DNA from 2 places in the Lachnoclostridium sp. genome. Region 2 is predicted to be linked to the other one. Evidence: riboswitches for the same ligand, from Rfam matches in the RefSeq annotation. Region 2 holds a riboswitch; the other holds the start of a gene.

Region 1 (7,053 bases), on a different contig from region 2:
CAGAATAAAGAAAAAACAATATGCAATTAAAAAGTCGGATACTTAATAAGTATCCGTCTCAGATTGTAGACAAAAGCAATATTTTAAATATAGTACTTAATATATAAGAATAAATATTCAGTGCTATATTTTATATTTAACATAAGTTAATCGAAACCAGATTTTGCAATGATTTTTTAGGAGATGAAAGAATGATTTTGTTTGTAGAAAGTGTTATTGCATGTGTAATATTTACGCTAATTATATTACCTTCTCTCTATAAAAATCCAATAAAGCATATTATGTCTTATCCTAAAGAAATTAGAGAGAGAGTAGAGAAATTACCACAATATAAAGAGGTTATACAAGCGGAGGAAAAAAGACATTTAACAATAAAATTAATTGCAATATTACTTTTTGCGATTGCACTTGCTACTGTTGCCTATTTCTCTGGTGCAAAAACCTTTACTTCTGCATATTTTCATGTATTTGTATTATTTTTTGTTGTGAATGTTTATGATATGTTAGTTTTAGATATAGGACTTTTCTGTCATAGTAAAAAGACAAGAATTCCTGGAACTGAGGATATGGATAAAGAATATAAAAATCCGTGGCACCATATAAGAGGTGCTGTAACAGGAGTTTTAATAGGTACTGTTGTCTCGTTAATAGCAGGGGGAATAATTTATATCATATCGTTACTAAGAATTTAAGCGAGGATAGAGTAAACCTGTACTTTCATAAGCACAAGCTAAAAGGTATGACAAGTTGATAAAAAACCTAAAAACTTCTATATAAAACGTATCTTTTTTTATTATTATTTTGGGAGCTTATGCGCTTTACGCCTTGATTGAAGTAGTATATTATAGGTTTTGGAGAACTTTTGGAGCTTTTATAGTTTCAGCTATATTGCTTCTTGTTGCTTTACTCGGATAGAATTAAATGGCGGTTTTGTAAATTGATGTACTCCCTTTAAAAAATAGACAGATGAAAAACCAAACTGTCGTAAGGAGGGAGCATATCATGAAAAACAAAACCGCCATTTCATTGTTACATACCAAAACTAAAGAATTACTTTTTTACTTTTGGCGTATTATTACTAACGGTATGTCCAGCTTTTGTATTTGCATAAATAGCCTGAGAAGCTGCTACACCGGTGATTTTATTCCATGTAATGTTGCAATTTTTTACAGTTGAATTTAGATAAATACCATTTTTGGCTGTAACGTTTATCGTATTCTTATAAATTTTTAGATATTGGGTATGTGATACTCCGATCCCTCCATAATAGCTGCCTTTCGCGCCCGCTTTGCTAATCTGGTTCCAGTATAGGTAACCTGAGTTACTATTGTGTACACAAATTGAATAACGATAGGTATCAGTGATATAGTTGCTACCAATATAGCAGGTAGGGGAGTATTCTACAAAGATACCATAGCGGGCTGTTTTTGTAATGTTATTCTTTTTAATGGAAACATTGGATAATGGTCGTGTTTTGCTTCCAATAATACGAATTCCATCACCCCATAAAAGTGTAGAATCTGATAGATATTGTCTCATATTCTTTATTGTATTACCTTCTATTACGATGCGATAATTTTTAGGAAGGGGTTGTTTTTTCGTACTTGGAAGAGCAGGAAGGTAACTCAATTCTTCATTTTCAATTGTCGTATAGACAAGAATCCCAACAGCTGCTCTATCTATGGTATTGTTTTTTATATTGGTATTTATATAGTTATAAGCTTTAATGGCAGCTTCCGAGAGATCATGAAGCCTATTATTCTCAATTGTTATGTTACTATGGAAGACTCCTTGAACTGAAGTATGAGAACCAATACCGCGGGGGAAGTTGTATATTTCGTTTTTTCTTATGGTTATTGTATCACATGGAAGATCGTCATATACGATAGAGCTTGATTGCATGGAAGGGACGATGATACTGTCATGAACAATGTCGAGCTGAATCGCTTCTTTTAACGTTTTCCCATTATAGCCGTAGAGTTTACAATTTTCTATAGTACCATTTTTAACACCAGCAAAGGTAATAAGGTGACTTTTGTCTGGAACATTACGAATGGTAGCATTTTTTACGGTAACATTCGTAGCGTGGATAAAACGAAAACTTTCTGTACCTTTGTTATAGTTCGCAATCATAGAGGAATCCCAGATACCCCCATCGATGGTGATATTTTCTGTAGTAGTATAGCCTCCGCTATCCTTACTCATGTCATTTGCAAGCAAAGCTCCACGTTGGTGATTCTTCATTAATTTAGCTCCAGAAGAGGCAATAATTGTAGTATTAGAATAGATACGAAGTTCTCGATCAAGTACATAGGTACCATATGGTATTCTTATGGTTAGGTTATACTCATTATTCTTGTTATAATCTAATAATTGCTGGATTTCCAACGCAGTTGCATTTGTTGAAACTGTAACGTTGAGATCTATTTTATTTTGACTTTGCCGAACTGACACCTCATGCGAGCCAACATTCGATGTGATGAAGCGAGAGGTTGTTATAAGTGGGGAAGAAATTTTATCAGAAGTAGCGTGAGCTACAGGGATTGTCGTGATATATCCAGATAAAACTAGAGTTGTTACCAGAGTACCAAATTTAACTTTGTATTTCATATGCATTACCATTCTTTCGTATTTTAGATATCATAAGTATTTCATAAAAGTGCGACAAAAAAGAGTCAATAAGAGTACAACTTTTTGTCTGTAGATTCAGAACATGAGAATGTTTTTATAGAATTACTGAAATGAAATATATTTGTAATAATATTGTAACATTTTAAAGGTGGTTATTCCATTGTATATTATTGGGTATTTATTGGCATTATAAGGAGTAATTATGATAGATACTTTATAAGGATTAATTACGGTAGATACTTTACATACTGTATTTTTTTCATTATAATAAAGCAAGTTAATTTCCAAATGGAAAATAAATAGTTCATGTAATTAAAATCTATTTTAAAAATATAATGTAGAGAGGTGCCTTGGCCTAAATTATTGCCAAGGATAATAGGGAAATGGGTGAAACCCCCATGCGGTCCCGCCGCTGTAATGGAAGAGCATACTTCACCTACGAATGCAGGACATGTCACTGAGCAATCGGGAAGACGGTTGTATGCGTTGAAGCCAAAGCCAGAAGACCTGCCTCGCTATAGGATATCACACAAGGTTACGGTGAATAGCTGGTGTAGAAAAGAAACTCACTTACGGAGTTTTTTTGTTATGCCTCTTATGCTATTTTGTGTAGGAGGCATTTTTTATTTATAGGGATTGCACTGTAATTATCTATAAGCAAGATTAAGGAAATGTCATTAAAAAGGAATGTGACAAGAAAGGGATTTACCATGGAGAGGAAAATTGATTGTAAACTTATCATAAGTCAGCTAAAAGCAAATGAATTTAATGGAATTGAAGAAAGAAAAAAAGAAGCAAAAAAGCACTGGGATAAGATAGCAAAACCACTTTATGGACTTGGATATCTGGAGGATGCGATTGCAACTCTTGTTTCTATCAATCCAATGATAGCACTTAAAAAACGTTGTTGTCTGGTTTTTTGTGCGGATAATGGGATTGTAGCGCAGGGGGTTACCCAGACTGGAAGTGAAGTGACTGCGGTAGTAGCAAATAATATTATTCATGGGAGAGCCAGCATTAATCATTTTGCAAAAGTGGCAAATGTTCAGGTAATTCCTGTTGATGTTGGTATGCTTACCGAAGTAGAGGGAATGCGCTGTCTAAAGAATAGTAGAGGAACAAGGGACTTTTCTTTGATGGAAGCCATGACAGAAGATGAATTATGCAAATGCATAGAAGCTGGTATTTTATTAGTAAAGGAATACAAAGAATTAGGTTGTGAAATTATCGCAACGGGTGAGATGGGAATTGGTAATACGACAACTAGTAGCGCTGTCACTGCTGCTCTCCTTCAAGTTCCTGCAAAGGATGTAACAGGAAAGGGAGCAGGCTTAAGCAAGGAAGGAATTACGCATAAGGCAAAGATAATCGAGGATGCAATCGCATATCATAATTTAACCCCAGATGAGCCTTGGGAAATCTTAAGGAAGGTTGGTGGATTTGATTTAGCGGCTATGGTTGGCGTCTATCTTGGAGGAGCATTTTTTGAGGTACCTATTGTCATTGATGGTTTTATCTCCTCAGCAGCGGCGCTTCTAGCTACAAGGTTATGTGAACCGTGTAAATATACGATGGTAGCTTCTCATCAATCAGGCGAACCAGCAGCGCAAATGTTAATGGAAGAACTTAACTTAAATCCAATCATTAAGTGTCGCCTTTCTTTAGGAGAGGGAACAGGAGCTGTAGCAGTAATGCCACTACTTGAGATGGCATTGAGTGAGTATCGTAATATGCCAACTTTTACGGATATACAAATAGAGGAGTATAAACCATTATGAGATATTTAATCACCGGAGGCAGCGGGAGTGGAAAGTCTGCCTATGCAGAAGAAATTGCTTCCTCTCTTGGTTTGCCTGTATACTATCTAGCTACGATGCAAGCGTATGGGGGAGAAGGGAAGAAGCGTGTGAAGAGACATCGGTTGCTGCGAAGTGGAAGAAACTTTCATACGATCGAGAAATCCCTGACTGTAAATGAAGTAACCGTTCCAAAAGAAAGTGTTGTATTACTGGAATGTTTATCGAACCTTCTAGCGAATGAAATGTTTGACCCAAAGGGAATTGGAACAGATGGGCTAGTAAACGGAGTATTAAGACAAGTAGAGTTGCTTTCTGAAAAAACAACACACTTAATTGTTGTATCAAATGATATTGGTTTTGATGGAAATAGTTACGATGAGGGTACTTCCTTATATATAAAAGCACTTGGAGAGCTTCACACAAGGCTAGCAGAAGGCTTTGAGCATGTGGTCGAAGTAGTTTGTGGAATTTCTTTGAATCACAAGGGTCCACGTAGTGTCAATGAGGTTATGAGTAAATAGCATTAGCGGATTGTGAATATCCGCTTTGACATAATTCTATATTCATGTATGAAACTGCAAAAATAGAAATAGTTTATTTAAGAAAAAGGTGTATAAGCACCAGAATAGAGGTTATTATGAAGTGGCTAAATTCCTTATGGATTGCATTTAGCATGTATTCAAAGATTAGAGTTCCTATGAAGGAATGGGAGGAATCGTCTATGCGCTATGCGATTTGCTTCTTTCCTATGATTGGAGTTGTGATTGGAGGAGTATTCTTTCTGACCTTTCAAATAGGACATCTTCTTCCTCTTGGTGATATCTTAATCGCAGCTTTGCTAACATCAATTCCGACTCTGATATCTGGTGGAATTCATATGGATGGTTATTGTGATACCATGGATGCAATCTCTTCTTATCAGCCCAAAGAAAGAAGATTAGAAATCTTAAAGGACCCGCATTCCGGAGCATTTGCAATTATTCGAAGCGGAGTTTATTTTTTATTGTACTTTGGTATGGTTTCGGTTTTAACGGTAAAAAGCTGTATTATGATCTCGTTGTTCTTTGTTGTATCCAGAGCCTTAAGTGGTTTAGCAGTCGTTCAGTTTAAGACAGCAAAAACAAATGGTTTGGTAGCAACATTTCAACAAGCAGCACACAAAAGGAAGGTAACGATTAGTATGGTTATCTACTTAATGATTGTGATTATTTGTATGTTATTTGTTTCACCTGTTCTAACGGTCATTGGTATGTTAACCGCTTTGTTCTGTTTTTTTAGCTATAAAAAGTTAGCGTATCAGTTGTTTGGAGGTACGACAGGAGATTTAGCAGGTTACTTTTTGGTACGTTGTGAACTGATGGCTGGATTGGCTGTCGTAATTATGGAAGGAGTATTCACATATGGAGCTGGTCATTGGTGGTAGAGCATCAGGAAAATTAGAATATACCATGAAGGTTTCGGGACTACCGATTGAAACTGTTGCGGATGGTGTAATGGATGAGACAAAGCAGATTCTCTATTCTTTACACGAAGTTATTCGTGAGTGGATGAAGGAAGATTACCCCTCATTGGCGGAGGCGGAGATGATAGCAAAATATTTAGGTCGACTATACGAATATACTGAGAAAAATCCAAATTGCTTTGTTCTTTGTGATGAAGTTGGTCTTGGAGTAGTTCCTTTAGAAGCTTTTGAAAGAAGTTATCGTGAGGTAGTCGGACGAGTTCTCTGTGAACTTGCAAAGTTTAGTAGAAAAGTACACCGTGTATACTATGGAATTGGAGTGGTAATAAAAGATGAAACAAATTGCACTCATTAGGCATGGGATAACCAAAGGAAATCTTAGCAAGTGCTATATCGGTAAAACAGAGGAACCTTTATGTGAAGAGGGGATGAACGAACTTCTATTAAAAAAAGAAAGTGGCTCTTATCCTTCTGCGGAAAGCATTTATTGTTCTCCAATGCTTCGATGCCAGATGACTGCCAATTTACTTTATCCGAATAGAGAACTTAAGCTTGTACCTGATTTTAGAGAATGTGATTTTGGATTATTTGAGGGTAAGAATTATAGGCAGCTTTCGAAGGATCCTTTATATCAGCAATGGATTGATTCTAATGGAATGGCTCCATTCCCATTAGGAGAATCGAGAGAAGAGTTTGAGTACCGTTGCAGAGAAGCTTATAAAAAAGTAATAAAGGAACTTTATCAAGAGACATCGGTCTCAGATAAAGAAAGAGATAGTGAAGCTGATAAAGAAACAGACAATAAATTAGACGCTGTACTCATCGTACATGGAGGAACTATTATGGCTATCTTATCCGCATTCGCTATGGAAAAGAAGGAGTACTATGCCTGGGGCTGTGGAAACGGGAATGGATATCTGCTAGCCGTTACGGAAGATGGAAGGTTAGAAGTAATCTCAGAGATTTAGAGATTAGAACAGATATATTGGAGGTAGTGTATACGCAAGTTTGTGCTTGCACACCACAAACTTGTTATGTGCAAAGTACGTGTACAGGAATGGAGAATTTTATGAATTTAACAATTTTAGCATTTTTATTAGGGTTTCTCTTAGATTTAATCCTTGGAGACCCTCATTCAATTCCACATCCGGTATGTTTTAT
Region 2 (7,053 bases):
AATAGCGTCAGATGGTAATTTACAGAAGTACTCTACAGGTTCAAGAGTTTCTTCGTTACGATATAATCCTATGTGACCTACTTTTGCATTCGGTGTTAGACCAAGAACGCCGTCTGCCATATGCATTCCGGCACGTAGAATTGGAACGACACATAATTTCTTACCTTCGATTTCTTTTACAATTGTCTTAGTAAGTGGAGTTTCCACTTCTTTATCAGTTAGTGGAAGGTTGCGGCTTGCCTCGTAATAGATAAGCATAGCTACTTCGGATACTAAATCACGAAATTCTTTAGTAGATGTGGATTTCATTCTCATAATACCAATCTTATGTTGGATTAGAGGATGATCCATAATGCAAACATTTGACATAATGATACCTCCAGATATTTATGCATTTTTCATGCACTTAAACTTTTGTTGCAAAATTTTCTGTGTACTAATCCATAATATGTGGGAGTTCACAGAAATGTATTCATGGCTAGAACGCCCGCTATTGCGTGCGTCCCTACTTCGAATTTTTTCTTACCGACTATTATAACAAAAAGTGATAGTAAAATAAAGAAAAGTTTTAAAGAAAAAAATGGAAAATCTTGATTTTAGGCTTGAAATTTGTTAGGATATGGGAGACAAAGTGAATGAATGGAAAAACTGTAACATTGTGATGTGTTAGATAATAAAAGTTAAGGGGGGATGTTGTGTGATTAATACACTCTTTCATAGGGGGGACAAAATAGGAGCCACAGCTTTAATCGTAGATGATAATCCGGTTAATCTGATAGCAGGAGGAATGATGTTAAAGACTTATGGCCTTTCCGTGGAAACTGCTGGAGGAGGAAGGGATGCATTAGAAAAAGTAGTTGAAAAAGATTATGACTTAATTTTTATGGACCTCATGATGCCAGAAATTGATGGAGTTGAAACTGCGCAACGAATACATAACTTAGAGGGAAAGTCAGGTCAGGTGATAATTGCGATTTCAGGTGCTCTTATCGGTGAAAATGAAAGAATTGCAGCAACAAATGAATTTTGTGATGTATTAGAAAAGCCAATTGAGGCAGATAAACTAAGTCAATGTTTAAAAAGATGGTTACCAAAAGAAAAATTATGTGAGAATTTGATAGATGCCTTTCATGACATTGGGGAGGGAACGGATGAAGTAACAGAATTTATGGAAATTTTTCAACAGGTCACTACTCTGGATTGTAGCTTAGGCTTGCATTATGCTCTAAATCAGGTGGATAATTATATCCGCATAGTGGAAGCATCGATGAAACAGTTAAATCAATCAAAAAGTAAGCTGGAACGAATTACGGGAGTGGAAGAACGTCGTATTGTAGAAGCAGAATGCCATTCTTTAAAAAGTATATTGTATCATTTGGGATCAAGAGAATTAGCGGAAAATGCAACTGCCCTTGAAATGAAAAGAATGGGAGTGGATCTGTTAGAGAATAATAATTCTATCAATGAATGTCAGATGGAACAGTTGAAGAGATTTCTCATGCGTATTAACTTATTTTGTAGTGAACTCGAACAAGCGTTAATCGCATATAATAATAGAAGATATCCTAAGAATGAAACTATGGGGATTTCGACCTGTTCTAAAGAAGTAATCGCAAAGCAGCAGGAAAAAATATTATATCATATTAGTCATTATGAGTATTTTGAGATAATAAATGGATTAAGACTACTGTTAACGATGGTATCTAAAGAGGATCAAAATAAGATTTATCAAGCGATGGAAGCGGCGGAAGAATTTGATTATGAAAACACTGCAATGTATGTGAATCAAATTAAAATTTGATCATTTAAATTTGATGAAATTGAATATGATGAAATTAAGATTTGAAAGAATAGAGATAAAAAGTCGAAGTAATTTCGATAAATGGGCAGAGGAGAAGCCCGGTAGAGGGGGAGGGTAACTGCCGGGCTTTGTTTTATGAAAAAAATTATCTTGTAAACAAATTTATGTTATATTTGTATTATAAGATATGAATGTGATGATAGTATGGCTAAGTTATGAACATTTTGTGAATATATAATTTATTGTTCACGACATAACCATTTTTGTCATCTTATTTTCAAATTTTACAAACTAACCAGAAATTACAAGACTTTATTAGAGGACTTCGCAAATACTAAAGACAGGTTCAATTCCACCGAAAGGAAATGGGGATATGATGAGTGTATTCAAGAAATTAATACGCAAGGAATTAGGAGAAGTCAACTACAATAAGTATTTCACATACATTCAAAAAAATCTCAAGAACAAATCACTAGAGAGTAAAGAGGTCTTTGAGGATATCTACACTAGGCTTAAGGATAAAGATATTGAAGCGATTGCACATATGCATGATAGATTAAATGATGCTATGTTACTTGCTTTTCGAATCAGTAAAAATTATATGTTTGCCGTGGTATTCTATATTGCTGCCTCTACATTTATTCTATTGAAAGGTTTAGTACCATTTATAGCGATTACTGCTCTTGGTACAATGAGTGTTCTGTTTCTAATAAAGACATATGAATTTGTCGTCAATAAATATTGCTTTATTGATGCTCAGATCGTTCTAGTATATAAGTCTGTCTTAGAAAAGATTATTTTGGGCCATGTGAAAAGGCGTAACTTATGATGTAGATACGTTCGCTAATGTATATTTAATATATATTAAATGTATAATCAGGATGATAGTATTTCATAGAATAAATAGGTTGGCTTTTCTAATAATGTTACAAAATGAAACGGAAATAGAGAAGGACTGTCATTAATTTTTTTATGACAGTCTTTTTTTGACGAGCAATTATAATCTATGAGAATTCTTGTTGTTAAAATTTACTTGTAATGTACTTAAGTTACGGGTATAATAATTGCGTCCATGTGGTGCTTTATAATTGAAGTTAAAAGGGAATGTGGTGAAAATCCGCAGCAGCCCCCGTTACTGTTATTGGAATGAAAGTTGCAAAAGTGTCATTGTATCTTCTTTGGCATTAAGGATACGGCTCCTAACCTTAAAAAGTAAAGAATGATATGAGAAGACAGCGATGAGTAAAATGACCATTAGCCAGGAAACCTGCCATATGAGAATGAATCATCTGCACTCGGAGGGAGTTGCGGATCAAAAGGAGTAAGTGTGAAGAAAATATCTAAGACGCCAAAAGACGCCGCCTAAGAGATTCTAAAAACTTCACACAGACAAGTTTGTGCTGCGCCAAACTTGAGCCATTAGCTGCTCCTAAAAGATAGACGCAGCATGGAGGCTTATATGAAAATATTTAAAAAACTATTGACACTTGGATTGATTCTAACCATTGTCATGACAGGTTGTGGAACAAAAGCAGGCAATGAGAAGAATGAAATTACGCCTGCACCAACTTCGGAAGCACAAATTACTGTTTCGCCATCACCAGGTGAAGAACCAATATCTCCGACTGGCTTGCCAGAGGACACTACAAAAAATAATGTAACTAAGTATCCACTTACTGTTACCGATTCTTTAGGAACTACCATTACGTTTGAAAACGAACCTCAAACAATGATATCGTTTTCTCCTAGTATCACAGAGATATTATATGCACTTTCGTTATCGGATAAGTTGATTGGTCGTACGGATTATTGTGATTATCCAGCGGAAGCAATGACGAAAGAGTCTATCGGAGATTTTTATAATCCTGATGTTGAAAAAGTTGTAAGTCTAGCTCCGGATGTTGTTATAGCCTCTTCCCTATGGACGGAGGATGTTATTCAAAAATTTAAAGAGGTTGGTATTACAGTCGTTGTACTAAATGAAGATAAAGAGGTTGCTGGTATCTATGATATGATTAATTTAATCGGACAGATATTTAATTGCCAGGATAATTCAGCAAAACTTATTGAAACAATGAAAGCTCAAATAGAAGATGTAACAACGAAGGTTGCCTCACTTCCTAAGAAGACTGTATATTATGTAGTTGGATTTGGAGAATATGGAGATTATACAGCCGGAGGCGATACCTTTATCGGAAATTTATTAACACTAGCAGGCGGAGATAATATTGCAAAAAATGTTAGTGGATGGTCATATACATTAGAAAGTTTAATTGATGCAGACCCAGAAGTGATTATATTAGATTCAAGTATGAAGGATAGCTTTATCTCCACAGATAATTATAAAAATTTAAGTGCTGTGAAGAATAATCAAGTGTATAGTATTGATAATAATTTACTGGAACGCCAAAGTTATCGTGCTGCTGAGGGAATATTAGAGGTAGCAAAAATACTACATCCAGAAGCATTTCAATAAATACTGGAGGTAGTTGAAAATGAAAAAGCAACTTTTACTTTTCAATATGGCAGTATCGCATCCACAAGTAGATGTGGTATACAAATGGGAAAGGCATGATTATTAATATGAACAAAAGAAAGACTTCATTTTATTATCTAGTGTTTACCTTGCTATTGCTTATTACGATTGTTATCACAGCATCAGTCGGTTCAGCCAATATAACAATATATGATAGTTTAAAGGTCCTTCTAAGTAAAATGCCGCTTATTAGAAATCTAATGGATACTTCAGATATTCCTAAAAATTATGTTACGATAATTTGGAATATCCGAATACCTAGGATTTTACTCTCTGGCTTAAGCGGAGCTTCACTTGCGTTAGTGGGTGCCTGTTTTCAAGGATTGTTTCGTAATCCACTTGCAGACCCGCAGATATTAGGTATCTCCTCTGGTGCAGCTCTTGGAGCTACGATAGCTACACTAAGTGGTGTGACAATATCATTTTTTGGCCTGGGAGTAATAGGAGCATTTGCCTTTATTGGAGCTTTGCTTACCGTTCTCTTAGTATATCAAATTGCGTTTACTGGAAGTACTGGTTCAGTTACTCATATCGTGCTTACTGGTACAGCGATTAGTTCTATGCTGTCTGCTATGATTTCCTTGTTAATGAGTATTAGAAGAGAGCAGATAGAAAAGGTTTACATGTGGACTCTTGGAAGCTTTTCTGCAGCTAGCATGAAGAAAGTCGGATTTCTTCTCCTGTTTTTTATTGTCTGTGCTACGATAATTATTGTACATGCGAGAGAATTAAACATTATAGCGGCAGGTGAGGAAACAGCAGAAAGTCTTGGTATTGATACTTTGAAAGTGAAGAGAACACTTATCATAGTTGGTTCGCTTTTGGTAGCAGCTTGCGTCTCGGTGTGTGGTATTATAGGGTTTGTTGGATTAATTATACCTCATGTAATACGATTGTTACTTGGACCAAGACATGAAAGATTGCTACCTTTTAGTTGTATCTTCGGTGCCTTTTTCTTAATCGTTTGTGATACCTTAGCAAGAACCTTAAGAGCACCTGGAGAATTCCCGGTCGGAGTCATTACTGCTTTATTTGGAGCACCATATTTTTTACTGTTACTATATCGTGACAAGAAAAGGATGGTGTAAGTTGAAAAAAATAAAATTTTTCAACCCTGAAATTTGTGGCTGCGTAATCCCTGGCACAAATTTTGGATGCGCAAAAAACGCGCGCAGAAATGGGGTGTAAGATGGATAAATTACAGACAATACAAATAAACGAACTGACTTGGCAGCCGCAAAAAGAAGAGGATGCAATTTTAAAAGAGATAGGTACGACTTTTTTACAGGGAGGGTTTTACGGTATTTTGGGGCCAAACGGATCCGGAAAAACCTCATTTATTCGTCATATCCTAAGATTACTACCAATTGAGCCAGGAAGAGTATTCCTTGAAAATAAAGAAATTACAAGCTATAAACGTAATGATATAGCTAAAAAAATGTCCCTAGTCCCACAAAATACCAACATCGAAACAAGATTCACAGCTTATGAGATTGTAATGATGGGGCGCGCCCCTTATCAAAAACGGTTTCAGGCAGTAAGAGATAAGGATCGAGAGATTGTGAACGAAGCGATGAAGATGACGAATTGCTATCACTTACGTGAAGCGATATTTTCTAGGTTAAGTGGTGGAGAAAAACAGAGGGTTATTACAGCAAGGGCAATTGCTCAACAGACACCTTGGTTGTTTTTAGACGAACCAGTGGCTCATCTGGATGTTCGGTATCAGATGGAATTGATGAAATATTTAAAGAAGTTAAATGATACGAAGAATACATCGATTATAACAGTACTTCATGATATCAATTTAGCTGCAAGATATTGTAAACAGATTGTTTTAATGAAGGATGGAAGAATTATTGCTGCAGGAGAGACAAAACAAGTATTAACGATTGATAATCTAAATCTTGTGTTTGAAATTCCTTTCATTGCATTAGAGAACGAGACCTTAGGTGGTACTTATTTCATTCCAACTTCATCTTAGAAAATTATAATTATAATTTAAATACAATAAAAGCAGGAGTAATTGAAGTGCACTTCAACTGCTCCTGCTTTTATGAAATTAACAGATCCAAATCCAAGACGCTGCTACCTAAACATTGAAATAGTTAGGTAGCAGTGTTCTTTTTAGATAAATAAAAATAATTCCATAAAAAAGTTTGCCAAATTAACTTCTGGTTTGGTACTGGGAAAATTGGAATTTACTTTGGCAATTAAGGAAATAAAAATAAAGTTAAAAATATTTACATATCATGGAACATATGGAAATTTGCATCGTCTAATGCTTAGAACCGATGATTAAATAACGTAATCGGAAGTAAAGTGCCTGTAGCGTAAAGTCTGCAGGATGTGGAAAGGAATGGTATTTATTATGAAAAGAAAGAGTTTTATAGCACTAATGTTAGTAGGTGGTATTATTATTACCAGTATTCCAGTCCATGCCAATGCAATGTCTACTGTAGTAGCGGAGGCGGTTACCAAAGAAAGTGTACAGAATAATTCTACGGAAGATACGAAGCTTCAAGAGAATCTTACGAAGATTATAACAGAAATAAAGAAAAAGGTTACTATTCCAACGGACTGTACAAAATTTGAATCAAATTATTACGGTGCTGAATATGGAAAAGGAACACAGTGGAACTTAAATTGGTATAGAGAGAAAGGTTCTCATTATTTTAATGTGGTTTGTGATGATAATGCTAATATAACTTATATT

What was found. Region 2 has a riboswitch for cobalamin ahead of RTP52_RS09875 (ABC transporter substrate-binding protein). Riboswitches for the same ligand answer to the same signal wherever they lie in the genome.
Region 1: it holds a riboswitch for cobalamin, as region 2 does, so the genes downstream of both, cobT (nicotinate-nucleotide--dimethylbenzimidazole phosphoribosyltransferase) here and RTP52_RS09875 (ABC transporter substrate-binding protein) in region 2, are expected to answer to the same signal.

What each region holds. Positions count from the first base shown of each region.
Region 1 is NZ_DAMADT010000021.1:33,458-40,510, reverse strand. Features, by position in the region: gene RTP52_RS13560 (GNAT family N-acetyltransferase) at 1-8, shown strand, start outside; gene RTP52_RS13555 (hypothetical protein) at 192-692, shown strand; gene RTP52_RS13550 (right-handed parallel beta-helix repeat-containing protein) at 1,051-2,610, opposite strand; cobalamin riboswitch at 2,958-3,160, shown strand; gene cobT (nicotinate-nucleotide--dimethylbenzimidazole phosphoribosyltransferase) at 3,342-4,409, shown strand; gene RTP52_RS13540 (bifunctional adenosylcobinamide kinase/adenosylcobinamide-phosphate guanylyltransferase) at 4,406-4,951, shown strand; gene RTP52_RS13535 (adenosylcobinamide-GDP ribazoletransferase) at 5,068-5,853, shown strand; gene RTP52_RS13530 (bifunctional adenosylcobinamide kinase/adenosylcobinamide-phosphate guanylyltransferase) at 5,831-6,247, shown strand; gene RTP52_RS13525 (histidine phosphatase family protein) at 6,225-6,860, shown strand; gene cbiB (adenosylcobinamide-phosphate synthase CbiB) at 6,962-7,053, shown strand, end outside.
Region 2 is NZ_DAMADT010000012.1:32,186-39,238, reverse strand. Features, by position in the region: gene upp (uracil phosphoribosyltransferase) at 1-369, opposite strand, end outside; gene RTP52_RS09885 (response regulator) at 698-1,801, shown strand; gene RTP52_RS09880 (hypothetical protein) at 2,178-2,630, shown strand; cobalamin riboswitch at 2,860-3,090, shown strand; gene RTP52_RS09875 (ABC transporter substrate-binding protein) at 3,261-4,277, shown strand; gene RTP52_RS09870 (FecCD family ABC transporter permease) at 4,373-5,425, shown strand; gene RTP52_RS09865 (ABC transporter ATP-binding protein) at 5,527-6,321, shown strand; gene RTP52_RS09860 (S-layer homology domain-containing protein) at 6,697-7,053, shown strand, end outside.